DNA from 2 places in the Stenotrophomonas sp. 112478_Sma genome. Region 1 is predicted to be linked to the other one. Evidence: predicted binding sites of a transcription regulator. Region 1 holds the regulator's gene; the other holds the start of a gene.

Region 1 (7,223 bases):
GCGGTGGGGGCGTTGCTGCCGTGCAGCTGATCGAGCAGGGCCTCGAACTCGTCGTCGGTGATCAGGTCACCGGCAGCGGGCGCGGCTGCTGCGGGAGCGGCGGCGGCCGGCGCAGCAGCGCCGTGCACGTCGAACTGGGCGATCAGGTCCGGCGGGGCATAGCCGGGTTCGTTGCCGGAAGACACGGCATCCAGCATCGATTGCAGGTAGTCCAGTGATTGCTGTGCGGCATCGAAGTGATGCGGCTGCAGCACCGCCTGGCCAGCGCGGGCGGCGCCCAGTGCCTCTTCGGCGGCATGGCACAGCTCGACCATGGCGGTGATGCCGAGGAAGCCGGCGCCGCCCTTGAGCGTGTGATAGCCACGGAACACGGCGTTGAGCTGGTCGGCGTCCTGCGGCGCCTGTTCCAGCGACACCAGCTGTTCGCCGAGGCGATCCAGGATTTCCTGTGCCTCGATGATGAAATCGGCGGTGATGTCGTCGGATACCGCGCTCATGCTTACAGTCCCAGGTCCGACAACAGGTCGTCGGCGTCGTTCTGAGAGACCGCGTGGCGGTCCAGTCCCTTCAGTGCCGGTCCGGCCAGCGCCGGATCGGTGCGATGCTGCTCCGGTGGCAGGCCCAGCGCGCCAAAGCCTTCGTGCACGCGGCGGACGATGCCGACCACGCGACGGATGATCTGTCCGGTCAGGTCCTGATAGCTCTGGGTCAGGGCAATCTCGGTCAGGTTGTGGCGGATGCGTTCCAGCTGCGCATCCTGCCCCGGCTGCAGGCCTTCGGCGCGCAGCTGTTCGGTGAGGCTGCGGCACTCTTCGGCCAGGTCCAGGGTGCGGTGCGTGGCCTGTTCGGTCATCGCCACCACATGGTCCAGGCGCGCGCAGGCGTCGTCCAGCTCGCCCGCCTCGCTGGGGACGGTCGGCAGTTCGCCCAGGGCCTGGCCCAGTTCGCGGGCCAGCCGTGACAGGCCGCTCATCATCGGCTGCGTGCGTGCGGCCACCAGGGCGTCGATGCGCTGGCGCCAGGCGCTCTCGTCGCCGGATTCGAGCGCGTCGAGGGCTTCCTGCAGGCGCAGGGCGAGGGCGTTCTTGTCGACCGTGGCGTCCATCAGGCGCTGGCCGCCAGGCGTTCGAAGATCTTGCCCAGTTTCTCTTCCAGCGTCTGCGCGGTGAACGGCTTGATGATGTAGCCGTTCACGCCGCTCTGCGCCGCTTCGATGATCTGCTCGCGCTTGGCCTCGGCGGTGACCATCAGGACCGGCAGGGTCTTGAGCTTGGCATCGGCGCGGATCGCCTTGAGCAGCTCGATGCCGGTCATCACCGGCATGTTCCAGTCGGTGACCACGAAGTCGAACGGCTGGCTCTGCAGCATCGACAGTGCGGCATGCCCGTCCTCGGCTTCGGCGGTGTTGGTGAAGCCCAGATCGCCCAGCAGATTCTTGACGATGCGGCGCATGGTCGAGAAGTCGTCGACGATCAGGATGCGCATGTTCTTGTTCAAAGCGGAGTTCCTTTGTTGTTCAGTCGCCCGCGGTGGCCGTGGCCGCCGCAGGCATGTTCATTCTTCAAGCCCGGCATCCGCGGCCTCGAAGATCTTCAGCCGGCCGCGCAGGCGCAGCACGGCCTGGCCGTGGATCTGGCAGACGCGCGATTCGCTCACGCCGAGCACCGCGCCGATCTCCTTCAGGTTCAGCTCCTGCTCGTAGTACAGCGAGAGCACCAGCTGTTCGCGCTCGGGCAGATGGCCGATGGCCTTGCCCAGTTCGCGGCCGAACTCGCCACGTTCCAGGACCTGCTGCGGTGTCGGTCCGCCCTGGGCGACGGTGTCCAGTTCGCCCTGGTCTTCGATGCGCGATTCCAGGCTCAGCACCTGGCCGCGCGAGGCGTCCTCCATCAGCCGCAGGTATTCGGGCAGTGGCATGTCCATGGCCGCCGCCACCTCGGTGGCACTGGCTGCACGGCCCGTGGTCTGCTCCAGGCGGCGGATGGTGGCGGCCGCATCGCGGGCGCGCCGATGCACCGAGCGCGGTACCCAGTCGCCGCGGCGGATCTCGTCGATCATCGAGCCGCGGATGCGGATCGAGGCATAGGTCTCGAACGAGGCACCCTGGTCGGCGTCGTAGCTGCGCGAGGCTTCGATCAGGCCCATCATGCCGGCCTGGATCAGGTCGTCCACTTCGACGCTGGCCGGCAGGCGTGCGGCCAGGTGATGGGCGATGCGCCGCACCAGGTCCGAGTGCTGGGCGATGACCTCGGTCGCCGCCGAGCGCTGGACTTCCCTGTACTGGGCCGCGCCTTTCATGCTGCCACCCCGCGTTGCTTGAGGATGCGCTCGAGGAAGAATTCAACGCCACCGCGTGGCTCGGTGGGGGCCTGCCAGCGGGCGGTGCGACGGGCGATCTCGGTGATCGCCAGCGCCGCCGGGCTGGATGGATAGGCCTTCACCACCGGCTGCTGGCGCTGCACCGACAGGCGCAGCCAGTCATCCTGCGGCACGCAGCCCAGGTAGTTCAGCGAGACATCGGCAAGGAACTTCTCGCAGACCCGGGTCAGCTTTTCATACAGTACGCGGCCCTCGTTGGGGTCGCGCACCATGTTGGCCACCACCTGGATGCGGTCCACGCCGCGCTCGCGCGACAGCACCTTGATCAGTGCGTAGGCGTCGGTGATCGAGGCCGGCTCGTCGCAGACCACGACAACGGTGTCCTGTGCGGCCTGGCAGAAGGTCAGTACGCCGTCGGTGATGCCGGCGGCGGTGTCCACCACCATGATGTCCAGCTCGCGTTCCAGTTCGGAGAACACGTTCACCAGGCCGATGTGCTCGGCCGGGGCCAGCTCGGCCATGTGCCGCCGACCGGACGCGGCCGGCACCACCAGCACGCCGTTCGGACCTTCGACGATCACGTCTTCCAGCGAGCAGCGGCCGGCGACCAGATCCGCCAGGGTGTGGGTGGGATTCAGGCCCAGGATCACGTCGATGTTGGCCAGGCCCAGGTCGGCGTCGAGCAGCAGCGTGCGCTTGCCCATGCCGGCCAGCGCCACGGCCAGGTTGGCCGAGACGTTGGTCTTGCCGACGCCGCCCTTGCCACCGGTCACGGCGATGGTGCGCACAGGGCCGAGCGGCTCGCTGCGGGTGGCCGACAGCGGGAAGGTCTTGGTCAGCTTGGCGTACTCACGCGACGGCATGGTTCAACTCCGGGTTGCAGGGCATATCGGCCGCTCGGCGCAAATCTTCAAGGCGAAGTACGAGATTGGCCGCGCTGGCCCGGTGCAGGTCGTCCGGAACGTCCTGGCCATCGGTCACCCAGGTGATCGGCAGCGCGTGGTCCACCGCGACCGACAGGGCGTTGCCGAAGCGGCCGGTCTCATCCAGCTTGCTCAGCACCAGGCCCTGCAGGTTGGCCGCGCCGAAGCGGCGCACCACCTCGTCCATGTCGCCGAAGCTGGTATTGGCCGGCAACACCAGCAGGGTGCGGACCTGGCGGGCGGCACGCAGCCACTGCAGCTGGGCGGCCAGGGCGCGGTCGCGCGGGCCCAGGCCGGCGGTATCGATCAGCACCAGCTTGTAGTCCTTCAGGCGCTCCAGCAGCTGGTCCAGGTCGGTACCGCTGTTGGCTTCATGCACCGCGATGCCGAGCTGGCGGCCATAGCCGTACAGCTGCTCGCGGGCACCGATGCGCAGCGTGTCGGTGGTGACCAGGGCCACATCGCGCGGCGCGTGCTTCTCGGCGAAGCGCGAGGCGAGCTTGGCGATGGTGGTGGTCTTGCCGGCCCCGGTTGGACCGACCAGAGCGATCACGCCGCCTTCTTCCAGCGGATCGACCGGCGCGATCGGCAGCCTGCGCGAGATCAGGCCCAGCATCAGCCCGCGGCCCCGGTGGGCTTCGGTTTCCAGCGGTATCTGCATGGCCACATCGCGGGCCAGCCCGGCATCGAATCCGTACTCGTCCATCAGGTCCAGGGCGGTCGCCCGCACCGGGCAGCCGCGCAGGCGCTCGTCGGTGAAGCGGTTCATCTCGCGCTCGATGACCTGGCGCATGCCGGCCACTTCGTGGCGCAGCTGGCGGATCTCGGCATCGTCCTGTGCAACCACCGTCAGTACCGGCGCCGGGGCAAGGAGCGGCGCCGGGGCCGGCGCGGTCTCCGCTTCAGCGGCAGCGGCAGGGGCTGGCGTGGTCTCGGCAACGTCCTGCGCGTACGGCGGCTCGGGGTGCACGGACTCGGCCTGCGCAGTGGCCGCAGCGGTGATCGGCAGCGGCGGCGGCAGCACTGCCGGCGCGGGGGATTCGTGATGCTCGTCCTGCGGCGGGTCGATCAGGAAACGGGCGCGGTTGGCGGGCGCCGGTGCGGGAGCCACGACGGCGCTCGCGAACGGCGCGAAGATCTGCTCCGGCAGTGCCGGATCGTTGACGGTGGCACGCGCCAGGGTGGCAGCGAAGCCGGAACTGCCGCGGGTGGGCACGATCTCGTCCGCACTGTCCAGGGTGCGGCCGGTGGCACCGACGGCCGCGCGGGCGAGGGCGGCCACGGCCGATGTGGTGGCCGTCACCGGCTGCTGGGCTGGTGTCGCGGAGCGGCGACGGGTGACCGCGGCGATCACTGCATCCGCGGCGGTGCGCGGTTTCGGCGGCGGCGGAGCCACGTCGCGCCGCGAGGCTTCCAGCGCGCGTTGCACCGCGCTCTCGTCATAGTTGGCTGCGGCGACGATCTCGACGCCTTCCTCGATCCGGCGGTTGGACAGGATCACAGCATCGGGACCATGTTCCTTGCGCACCAGGTTCATGGCCGAGCGCATGTCGGCGGCGACGAATCGTTTGATTTTCATGCTGTGGTCACGGGACGGGGACGGCGGGGTGGGGGTGGGAGAACGCGGGTGGTCGGTGGTCTGCACGGAACGAGTTCCCCTTGGCATCTGTCTGTTGCGGTGGTTCGAAGGTGGTGTCTGTTTTCTGACGCATCGGTGGGCGGCGTCAGCTGATCGTTCCGACCAGCTTCAGGCGCTTGTCCTCCGGCACTTCGCTGTACGCCAGTACCGACAGCGACGGAACGCTGTGACGGACCAGGCGTGCCAACGCGGCACGTACCGGGCCGGGAACCAGCACGACCGCGGGCTCGTTGCGGGCTTCCTGCTTGCTGACACATTCGGCCAGACTCTGATGCAGTCGCTCGGCAAGCCCGGGTTCCAGCGCGGCGCCGTTGCCCTGCGTGGACTCCTGCAAGACGCGTTCCAATTGCGGGTTGAGGGTGAACACCGGCAGCTCCGCCGACATTCCGGCGATCTCCTGCACGATGAAGCGGCCGAGCGCGGTGCGCACTGCGGCGGTGAGCGTGGCCGGGTCCTGGCTGGACGGCGCGTGCTCCACCAGTGCTTCGGCGATCTTGCGCAGCTGGCGGATCGGAATGCGTTCCACCAGCAGGTTCTGCAGCACCCGCACCACGGCCGACAACGGCAGCGCCTTGGGCGTCAGATCTTCGACGAGCTTGGGTGCGCTCTTGGCGAGGTTGGCCAGCAGGTGCTGCACCTCTTCGTGGCCCAGCAGCTCCGGCGCATGCTCGCGGATCAGGTGGGAAAGATGGGTGGCGACCACGGTGGCCGGGTCGACCACGGTGTAGCCCATGGTTTCGGCCTGGGCGCGCTGGTGCGGCTGGATCCAGGTAGCGTCCAGGCCGAAGGCGGGATCCTTGCCGGCGATGCCGTCCAGCGGGCCGAGCGCACTGCCGGGGTCCAGCGCCAGTTCGCGGTCGGGATGGATCTCGGCGGTTGCCACCGGCACGCCATGCACCAGCACGCGGTAGCCGTTGGCCGGCAGTTCCAGGTTGTCGCGGATGTGCACGGATGGAATCAGGAATCCCACGTCCTGGGTCAGCTTGCGCCGCACGCCCTTGATGCGTGCCATGAGTTCGCCGCCCTGATTGCTGTCCACCAGCGGAATCAGCCGGTAACCGACCTCCAGCCCCAGCGGGTCGACCGGGCGCAGTTCGTCCCAGCTCAGTTCTGCGGTGGGGGCCGGCGCCGCCGGTCGGCCCAGCGCACTGACCGCGCCGGGGTCGCTGCCGGCAGCGTCGCTCGGGGCCGGGGCCTGTCCCTTCCGGTACAGCTTCCAGGCGATGAAGCCGAGAATGGAGGCAAGCGTCAGGAAAGCGACGTTGGGCATGCCGGGCACCAGGCCGACCAGGCCGATGATGCCGGCCGTGATGGCCAGGGCACGGTACTGGCCGAACACCTGGCCGGTCATCGCCTGTGCCATGTCCTGCGAGCGCGAGGCACGGGTGACCAGCATCGCCACTGCGCTGGAAACCAGCAGGGCCGGCAGCTGCGCCACCAGACCGTCACCGATGGACAGCAGGGTGTAGGTCGCAGCGGCATCGCCGAACGGCATGCCATGCTGCAGCACGCCCACGGCGAGGCCACCGAGCATGTTGATGAACAGGATCAGGATGCCGGCAATCGCATCACCCCGGATGAACTTGCTGGCGCCGTCCATCGCGCCATAGAAGTCGGCTTCCTCGCGGACCTCCTCGCGGCGCAGCTTGGCTTCTTCGCGCGTCAGCAGGCCGGCGTTGAGATCGGCATCGATGGCCATCTGCTTGCCGGGCATGGCGTCGAGGATGAAGCGCGCGGTCACTTCCGAGACACGGCCGGCGCCCTTGGTGATGACCACGAAGTTGATGATGGTCAGGATGGCGAACACCACGATGCCGACCGCATAGTTGCCGCCGATCACGAATTCACCGAACGCCGCGATGACCTTGCCGGCCGCGTCGTGGCCATTCTGGCCATTGAGCAGGATGACGCGGGTGGAGGCCACGTTCAGTGCCAGCCGCAGCATGGTGGTGACCAGCAGCACGATCGGGAAGATGGTGAAATCCAGCGGGCGCTTCACGTACACCACCGCCAACAGCACCATCAGCGAGATGGCGATGTTGAAGGTGAACAGCGCATCGAGCACGGGCGCCGCCAGCGGCACCACCACCATCGCCAGCAGCGCCAGCACGATCAGCGGTGCGCCGAGGCCTTGGCGGATCATCTCCAGCAGCCGGCGGGTGTTGAATCCGGACGAGGCCTGCGCGCTCATGCCCGGCCTCCCTTGCCGAATTCATCCACCTCGATGTGCGGGGCGCCCGGCATCGGGCCGGTGCGCCAGGCGCGCAGCTGGTAGACGTAGGACAGGACCTGGGCCACGGCCGAATACAGTCTCACGGGGATTTCCTTTCCGAGTTGGCCTT
Region 2 (7,223 bases), 1.8 Mb from region 1:
TGGATGACGTTCTGCAACGGATCCGCAGCGCTGGCATCGACGTCGTGTATGGCCCCGTCGAGGAGCCATGGGGCGTGCGCCGGTTCTATGTGCGGGACCCGTTCGGGCGCCTGCTGAACCTCCTCAGCCACGGCTGAGGCGCGTCGCTCAGTCCTGCTGACCCGGTTCGTCGCGGCCCTGTGGACCTTGATCGGACTGCTGGCGCTGCTGTTGTGCGCGGGCGTGGCGTGCATGCCCGCCTTCGCGACCGATCGCGGCCATGTGCTGGCGATCGCGGCTGATGGCTTCGCCTCCTTTGCGGCCGGCAATGCGCGCCTCGGCGGGACTGAATTCATGGGCGTTGCCGGAGGCATGGGCGGCGCGCCCACCCTTGGCGGCGATCGCGCGCTGCATGCGCTGGTCCATCGACGCGAACCCGCGGTTGCTGCTGGCCATAGGGGATCTCTCTCGGCGTGGCGGAGCCTCATGCTTGCCGACGGCAGGCTAACGGTACGTCCGCAGATGGCGCGTGGTCTTCACGTTCTGCCTGCCTGTCGTTGACGCTGCACTTGCGCAGCGCCGCTATCGCCCTGGACACAGGCCACGCCTAGAATCGGTTCATCCCGGTAGCTCCCGGGCGCTGTTGAGTGAATGGACTCAATGAAGATTCTGTTGACCGGAAGTTCCGGGCGGATCGGACGCGCGATCTTCGGCGCGTTGGCGGCCACCCATGAAGTCATCGGGCTGGACCGCAGCCCGTTCGCCACTACACGCATCATTGCCGATGTCACCAACACGAAGGCACTGGAGCGTGCCGTGCGCGGCGTGGATGCGGTGATCCACACCGCTGCGCTGCATGCACCGCATGTCGGGCTGGTGCCGGACACGGTGTTCCAGCAGATCAACGTGGAGGCGACCGCGCAGCTGCTGCGGCTGGCGCGTGACGCCGGCGTCGGACGCTTCGTGTTGACCAGCACCACCGCCCTGTATGGCCATGCCGTGGTGGCAGGCGGTTGTCGCTGGATCGACGAAGACACTGAACCCCTGCCCAGGACCATCTACCACCGCACCAAGCTGCAGGCCGAGGCGCTGGCCGAAGCCGCGGCATCGGAGGCGTTCGCCGTGCGCGTGCTGCGCATGGGCCGCTGCTTCCCCGAGCCTCCCGAGCGCATGGCGATGTTCCGCCTGCACCGGGGCCTGGATGCACGCGATGTGGCCAGCGCGCATGCCGCGCTGCTGCACAACGGGGGCGCACCGTTCCAGCGCTACATCGCCTGCGCGCCGACCCCCTTCCGGCGCGAGGACTGCCTGGAACTGGCCACCCAGCCACGCCGGGTGCTGGCGCGGCGCGCACCGCAGCTGCTGGCCGAGTTCGAGCGCCGCGGCTGGCCACTGCCGCTGAGCATCGACCGCGTGTACGACGGCAGCCGTGCGGTTGCGGTGCTGGGCTGGCAGCCGCGCTACGGTCCGGACGATGTACTGCAGCAGTACGCGGCAGGCAGCATCGAAGTGCTGCCACGCACGCAGTGGTTGAAGGACCGGGTGGTCGAGTAGGTTCGCCGCACGTATGAGCCATCCCAAACTGAGTGCATTCAGCTTGACGCAGGGCAACGACTCAACCCCGCCGCGGAACGGCCGCTAACCCGGTGCGCCCTTGCGGTGCCGGGCATCGCCCGGCTCAGACAGGTCGCCGCGCGAGGGATCGCGCACCAGCGCGGCGCCAACGCGGTGCCGGATGTCCTGACCTGCCTTGCGGACCCTCCCATGCCGTCTTCCCGCTCCGCCGCTGCCCGTCGTCCGGGCAGCATCGCCCACAAGCTGATGCTGGGCACCGCTGCCATCGCGCTGTTGTGCTTCGGCCTGACCGCCTTTCTGATCTACCGCCAGGCCAGTGCCAGCCTGATCAACGCGTCGCGGCAGACCATGGCCAGCGAGGCGCATGCCGAAGCGCGCCAGGTTGCGGCCGATCTGGGCACCGCCTTCGCCAGCAACGATGCCATGGTCGAGGCCGTCCTGGCCCAGCGCGCGCGGGGCGACCAGCCTGATCGTGCCAGCCTGGCGGCCGTGCTCGGCGAACAGCTGCGCGCGCACCCGGAGTGGCTGGGCAAGAGCACCATGTGGGAGGCCGATGCCTTCGATGGCAGGGACGCGGAGTTCGTCAACAGCGAGGCCCATGACGCCACCGGTCGCTACATGAGCTACTGGGCCTGGCAGGATGGCAAACCGCAGCAGTCGGTGATGACCGACTACACCGACACCGCCAGCGGTTCCGGTGACTGGTACATGGGGCCGAGCCGCGACAAGCTGCCCAAGGTGAGCGAGCCCTATGCCTATGAGATCGCCGGCCAGAAGGTGCTGATGAGCACCCTGAGCACGCCCATCGTGGAGAACGGCACGTTCCTCGGCGTGTTCACCGTCGATTTCTCGCTGGCGGCACTGCAGAAGCATCTGGCGACGCTTGCGCCGATGGGAGCAGGCCGCGTTGAACTGCTTTCGCCCAAGGGCGTAGTCCTGGCTTCGGCCGACGCCGCCGAGATCGGCAAGCCGCGCACCGATGCCTTCACCCGCGACATGCTGGCCGGAATCGCGGCCGACAGGACCGTCGAAGCGTTCGAGCCGGATGCCGCCGGCAATGTGCGCCTGTACGTGCCACTGCGGGTTGGCGATGCCCCGCAGCGCTTCGCGCTGGGTGTGGTGGTGCCGCATGCCGTTATCGTGGCCGAGGCTCGCCAGCTGCTGTGGCTGACGCTGCTGGTCGGCGTGCTGGCCGCGCTGACATTGAGCGCCGGTGTCTACCTGCTGCTGCGTCACCTGGCGATCCGGCCGCTGGCGCAGGCGGTACGCATTGCAGGTGACGTGGCGGCGGGCAAGCTGGACACCGCGCTGCCGGCGCGCGGCAACGATGAGGTCGGGCGCCTGCTCGAGGCGATGCAGGGCATGCGGGGACAGCTGCAGGCTGTGATGGCGGCGCAGGCGGAGATGGCACGCCGCCATGATGCGGGCGAGCTCAGTTACCGGATGGACGCGGCGGCCTTCCCGGGGGAGTACGGTCGCATGGTGGCCGACAGCAATCAGCTGGTGGCGTCCAGCAATGCGGTCACCCAGCGGCTGGTGGACGTGATGCAGCGCTACGCGGTGGGCGATCTGAGCGTGGACATGGAGCCGCTGCCGGGCGAGAAGGCGGTGTTCACCGCCGCCATGGCCACCACCAAGAGCAACCTGGCGGCGATCAACGAGCAGATCCAGCAGCTGGCCGCCGCTGCTGCCGCCGGCGACTTTGCCGTGCGTGGTGACAGTGAGCGGTTCGAGCACGATTTCCGCCGCATGGTGACCACGCTGAACGCGATGATGCAGGCCAGCGACCACAACCTCGCGGCGCTTTCCACGCTGCTGCGCGCCATCGCCGCCGGCGATCTCAGTGCACGCATGCAGGGCGACTTCCATGGTGTGTTCGCGGTGATGCGCGACGATGCCAACAGCACCGCGCAACAGCTGACCCATATCGTCGGCCAGATCCAGCAGTCAGCGGCGAGCATCCGCCTGGCGGCCGGCGAGATCGCCGCGGGCAACAGCGATCTGTCACGTCGCACAGAACTGCAGGCGGCCAACCTGGAAGAAACGGCAGCGTCGATGGAGGAGTTGACCTCCACCGTGCGCCAGAATGCCGATCATGCCCTGCAGGCGAACACGTTGGCCGCATCGGCGGCGGACGTGGCCAGCGAAGGCGGAAAGGTGGTCGGCCAAGTGGTACAGACCATGCAGCAGATCGAAACCTCATCGCAGCGCATCGCCGAGATCATCTCGGTGATCGACGGCATCGCCTTCCAGACCAACATCCTGGCCCTTAACGCCGCCGTTGAGGCCGCGCGTGCGGGCGAGCAGGGACGCGGCTTCGCCGTGGTGGCCAGCGAAGTGCGCGCGCTGGCCCAGCGCTCGGCCGCAGCGGCGAAGGAAATCAAGGGACTGATCGACGCATCGGTGGCCCAGGTCGGCAGTGGTGCGCAGCTGGTGCACCGCGCAGGCAACACCATGCAGGAGATCGTCGGCCAGGTCGGGCGGGTCAACGAGATCATGGCCGAGATCTCGGCCGCCTCACGCGAGCAGTCGGCCGGCATCGAGCAGGTCAACCAGACCGTGGTGCAGATGGATGAAACCACCCAGCAGAATGCGGCGCTGGTGGAAGAGGCCAGTGCTGCCGCGCGCGCGATGGAAGAGCAGGCCGAGCAGCTTGCGGTGGCGGTGTCCCGCTTCCGGCTGCAGTCGGCCACGGGCACGACGGCCACGCTGCGCGCGGCCTGACGCCGGAAACGAAGACGCCCGGCGGGGGCCGGGCGTCGGTTGCATCCTTGCCGCGCGTCCGTGCGCAGGTCTGAGTGGCTCAGAACATTCCTTCAAACGGGTTCCAGCGGATCCGGCCTTCCACCTTTTCCAGGTAATAGCTGTAGTTGGTGCTGGAGGCGACCAAGACATTGAAGGCGATGAACACCGCGCGGCCGACGATGTCGGGCAGGAACATCGTGATGGCCGCCAGGGCGATGGCGATGCCGATCACCACCAGCGCCTTGCGCCACATGCCCAGGATCAGCAGGTAGATGGGGCCGAAGAACAGGGCAAAGATGTTCAGGTTGATCTTCAGGCGGTCGCCGAAGGACAGGGCCCGCCAGGCCTGCTTGAAGCCGGGCTCCTTGGGCGCGCCGTGCTGGCGGTAGAAGTTGAAGCGGAATTGCCACTTGGGGCTGAAGTGGGTGAGGTCGACGGTATTCATGGGAGGAACTTCCCTGTGAGAAAACGTTTTCATGCTACCGGAAATGCCTATTCAGGATCCAGCGCTGCGTGCCTGGAACGTGATACATGTCCTTTGCAGGCGCAGGCCTCACCGGCTTGCACGTCACCCATCCGCCTTGTTTTTAGGATAGGGTGCGCAGTTCCGCTGCCGCCCGGTTGGACCCGCGCGGCAGCGGGGATGTCCACGGAGGTTGCATGACCACACCCGCTACACCGGAAAACGCACCGGGACCGGTGCTTCTGCCCACACCCGAAGTGGTGCAGGCCCAACAACTGCTCGCCCGCCAGCAACTGGCGGTGGCGATGGACCGTGCGCGCACCGCTGCCCTGCAGGACGCGGCCGGCGTCGTCCTGCAGGACGAGTAACGCGCGCTGCTGAAGTACGATCGATCGCGTTGGCCCCGCCGCCAGCGCGATCGCCGAGGGATGTGTCGCCGCCCGTTTTGCTCGATCCAATGGCGGTCGATCCGGCAGGCCGTCGGCAGCCTCGCCTGCTGTTTGCTGAATGGGGAGAAATCCCGGCGTAGGCCTTCGCACCCGGCTTACATGTAGCGGCCTAGACTGGGCCGCATTTTCGATTCCGCCCCGTTGGAGATCGTGTGGGTTCCGGTAGTGACAGACAGCGACTGCGCGGCCTCAGGCCGACGCAGCCAGGACAAGTGCGGGCGCCGGGAAGGCGCGCCGGGAACCTTCGTGCATGCAGCCTGGCCCGGACGGCCGGCCATGCCGACTGCGCGGAGTAGGCGCCGATGGGGGTGCAGACCATCCATGCGGAGGCGGAATCGCCCGGGCCTGACGCCGGCTGGGCGCTGCTGCCTGCCGAAGTGCCCTTGCCGATGCCCGAGCAGACCCTGCGCGAAGGGCAGCTCAGGGTGCGCCGGCACCGCACCTCGCCACGCCTGATCGGCCTGCGTCGGCTGTACATCCTGGGCGGCACGCTGGTGATGACCGCAGCGGCCACCCGGATGATGTGGCGGGTGTTGTCGGTCAACGGCATCAGCGTGCTCGAAGCCTGCCTGCTGGTGCTGTTCGTGGGCCTGTTCGCCTGGATCGCGCTGTCGTTCGCCAGCGCGGTGGCAGGCTTCCTCACCGCCGTGTTCGACCGTGGCTATCGCCTGGGCATTGATCCGGACAAGCCGCTGCCCACCGTGCACAGCCGCACGGCGCTGCTGATGCCGACCTACAACGAGGATCCGCGCCGGCTGCTGGCCGGCCTGCGTGCGATCTACGAATCGGTGGCGGCCACCGGCCAGCTGGAGCGTTTCGACTTCTTCGTGCTCAGTGACACCCGCCGTGACGATATCGCGCGGGCCGAAGAGCAGGTCTTCGCCGAGCTCCGCGAGCAGGTGCCCGACGGCCGCGTGCGGCTGTTCTACCGCCGTCGTGGCGACAACAGCGGCCGCAAGGCGGGCAACATCGCCGACTGGGTGCGCCGCTTCGGCGGGGCCTACCCGCAGATGCTGATCCTGGACGCCGACAGCCTGATGACCGGCGACAGCATCGTGCGCCTGGTGGCCGGCATGGAACACAACGCTGACGTCGGCCTGATCCAGACCCTGCCGTCGGTGATCGGCGGACGCACCCTGTTCGCCCGCATGCAGCAGTTCGGCGGCCGCGTCTACGGGCCGGTGATCGCCCGGGGCGTGGCCTGGTGGCACGGCGCTGAAAGCAACTACTGGGGCCACAACGCCATCATCCGCACCCGTGCCTTCGCCGACCATGCCGGCCTGCCATCGCTGCCTGGGCGCAAGCCGTTCGGCGGCCACGTGCTCAGCCACGACTTCGTCGAAGCCGCGCTGATGCGGCGTGGCGGCTGGGCCGCGCACATGGTGCCGTACCTGGGGGGCAGCTATGAGGAAGGCCCGCCGACCCTGACCGACCTGCTGGTGCGCGACCGTCGCTGGTGCCAGGGCAACCTGCAGCACGGCAAGGTGGTCGGCAGCCGCGGCCTGCACTGGATCAGCCGCATGCACATGCTGATCGGCATCGGCCATTACTTCACTGCGCCCATGTGGGCGATGCTGATGCTGATCGGCATCGCCATCCCGCTGTTCCAGGAAGGCATCGACTTCAATGCCGTGCTGCACCTGGCGCCCGGCGTGTACTGGCGCGCGCAGGACGAGCAGCAGGTGGTGCGCCTGTTCGCCGCCACCATGGCGGTACTGCTGATGCCCAAGGTGCTGGGCTACCTGGCGATGCTGCTGGACCCGGTGGATCGTCGTGGCTGCGGCGGTGCGTTCCGTGCCTTCGTGTCGATGCTGGTGGAGACCGTGCTGGCCGCACTGATGGCGCCGGTGGTCATGTATGTGCAGTCCCGCGGCGTGGCCGAAGTGCTGTCCGGACGCGACTCGGGGTGGGACGCCCAGCAGCGCGACGACGGTGGCATTTCCTGGATGGCGCTGGTGCGCGGTTACGGCGGCCTGGGCCTGTTCGGCGCCTTCATGGGCGTGCTGGCCTGG

What was found. The regulator FliA, encoded in region 1, starts transcription of late flagellar genes. The targets are predictions, from matches to a motif close to TAAAGTTTNNCNNNCNNNGGCCGATAA.
Region 2: ACZK08_RS17140 (methyl-accepting chemotaxis protein) is a predicted target of FliA. The motif match lies at 1,595-1,621, and genes of this name have one in related genera.

The regions. Positions count from the first base shown of each region.
Region 1 is NZ_CM151072.1:1,956,482-1,963,704, forward strand. Features, by position in the region: gene ACZK08_RS09110 (chemotaxis protein CheA) at 1-497, opposite strand, end outside; gene ACZK08_RS09115 (protein phosphatase CheZ) at 500-1,105, opposite strand; gene cheY (chemotaxis response regulator CheY) at 1,105-1,497, opposite strand; gene ACZK08_RS09125 (RNA polymerase sigma factor FliA) at 1,555-2,298, opposite strand; gene ACZK08_RS09130 (MinD/ParA family ATP-binding protein) at 2,295-3,182, opposite strand; gene flhF (flagellar biosynthesis GTPase FlhF) at 3,169-4,821, opposite strand; gene flhA (flagellar biosynthesis protein FlhA) at 4,967-7,072, opposite strand; gene flhB (flagellar biosynthesis protein FlhB) at 7,069-7,223, opposite strand, start outside.
Region 2 is NZ_CM151072.1:3,770,012-3,777,234, reverse strand. Features, by position in the region: gene ACZK08_RS17155 (VOC family protein) at 1-137, shown strand, start outside; gene ACZK08_RS17150 (hypothetical protein) at 148-435, opposite strand; gene ACZK08_RS17145 (NAD-dependent epimerase/dehydratase family protein) at 640-1,533, shown strand; gene ACZK08_RS17140 (methyl-accepting chemotaxis protein) at 1,744-4,278, shown strand; gene ACZK08_RS17135 (DUF2628 domain-containing protein) at 4,358-4,744, opposite strand; gene ACZK08_RS17130 (hypothetical protein) at 4,960-5,130, shown strand; gene mdoH (glucans biosynthesis glucosyltransferase MdoH) at 5,514-7,223, shown strand, end outside.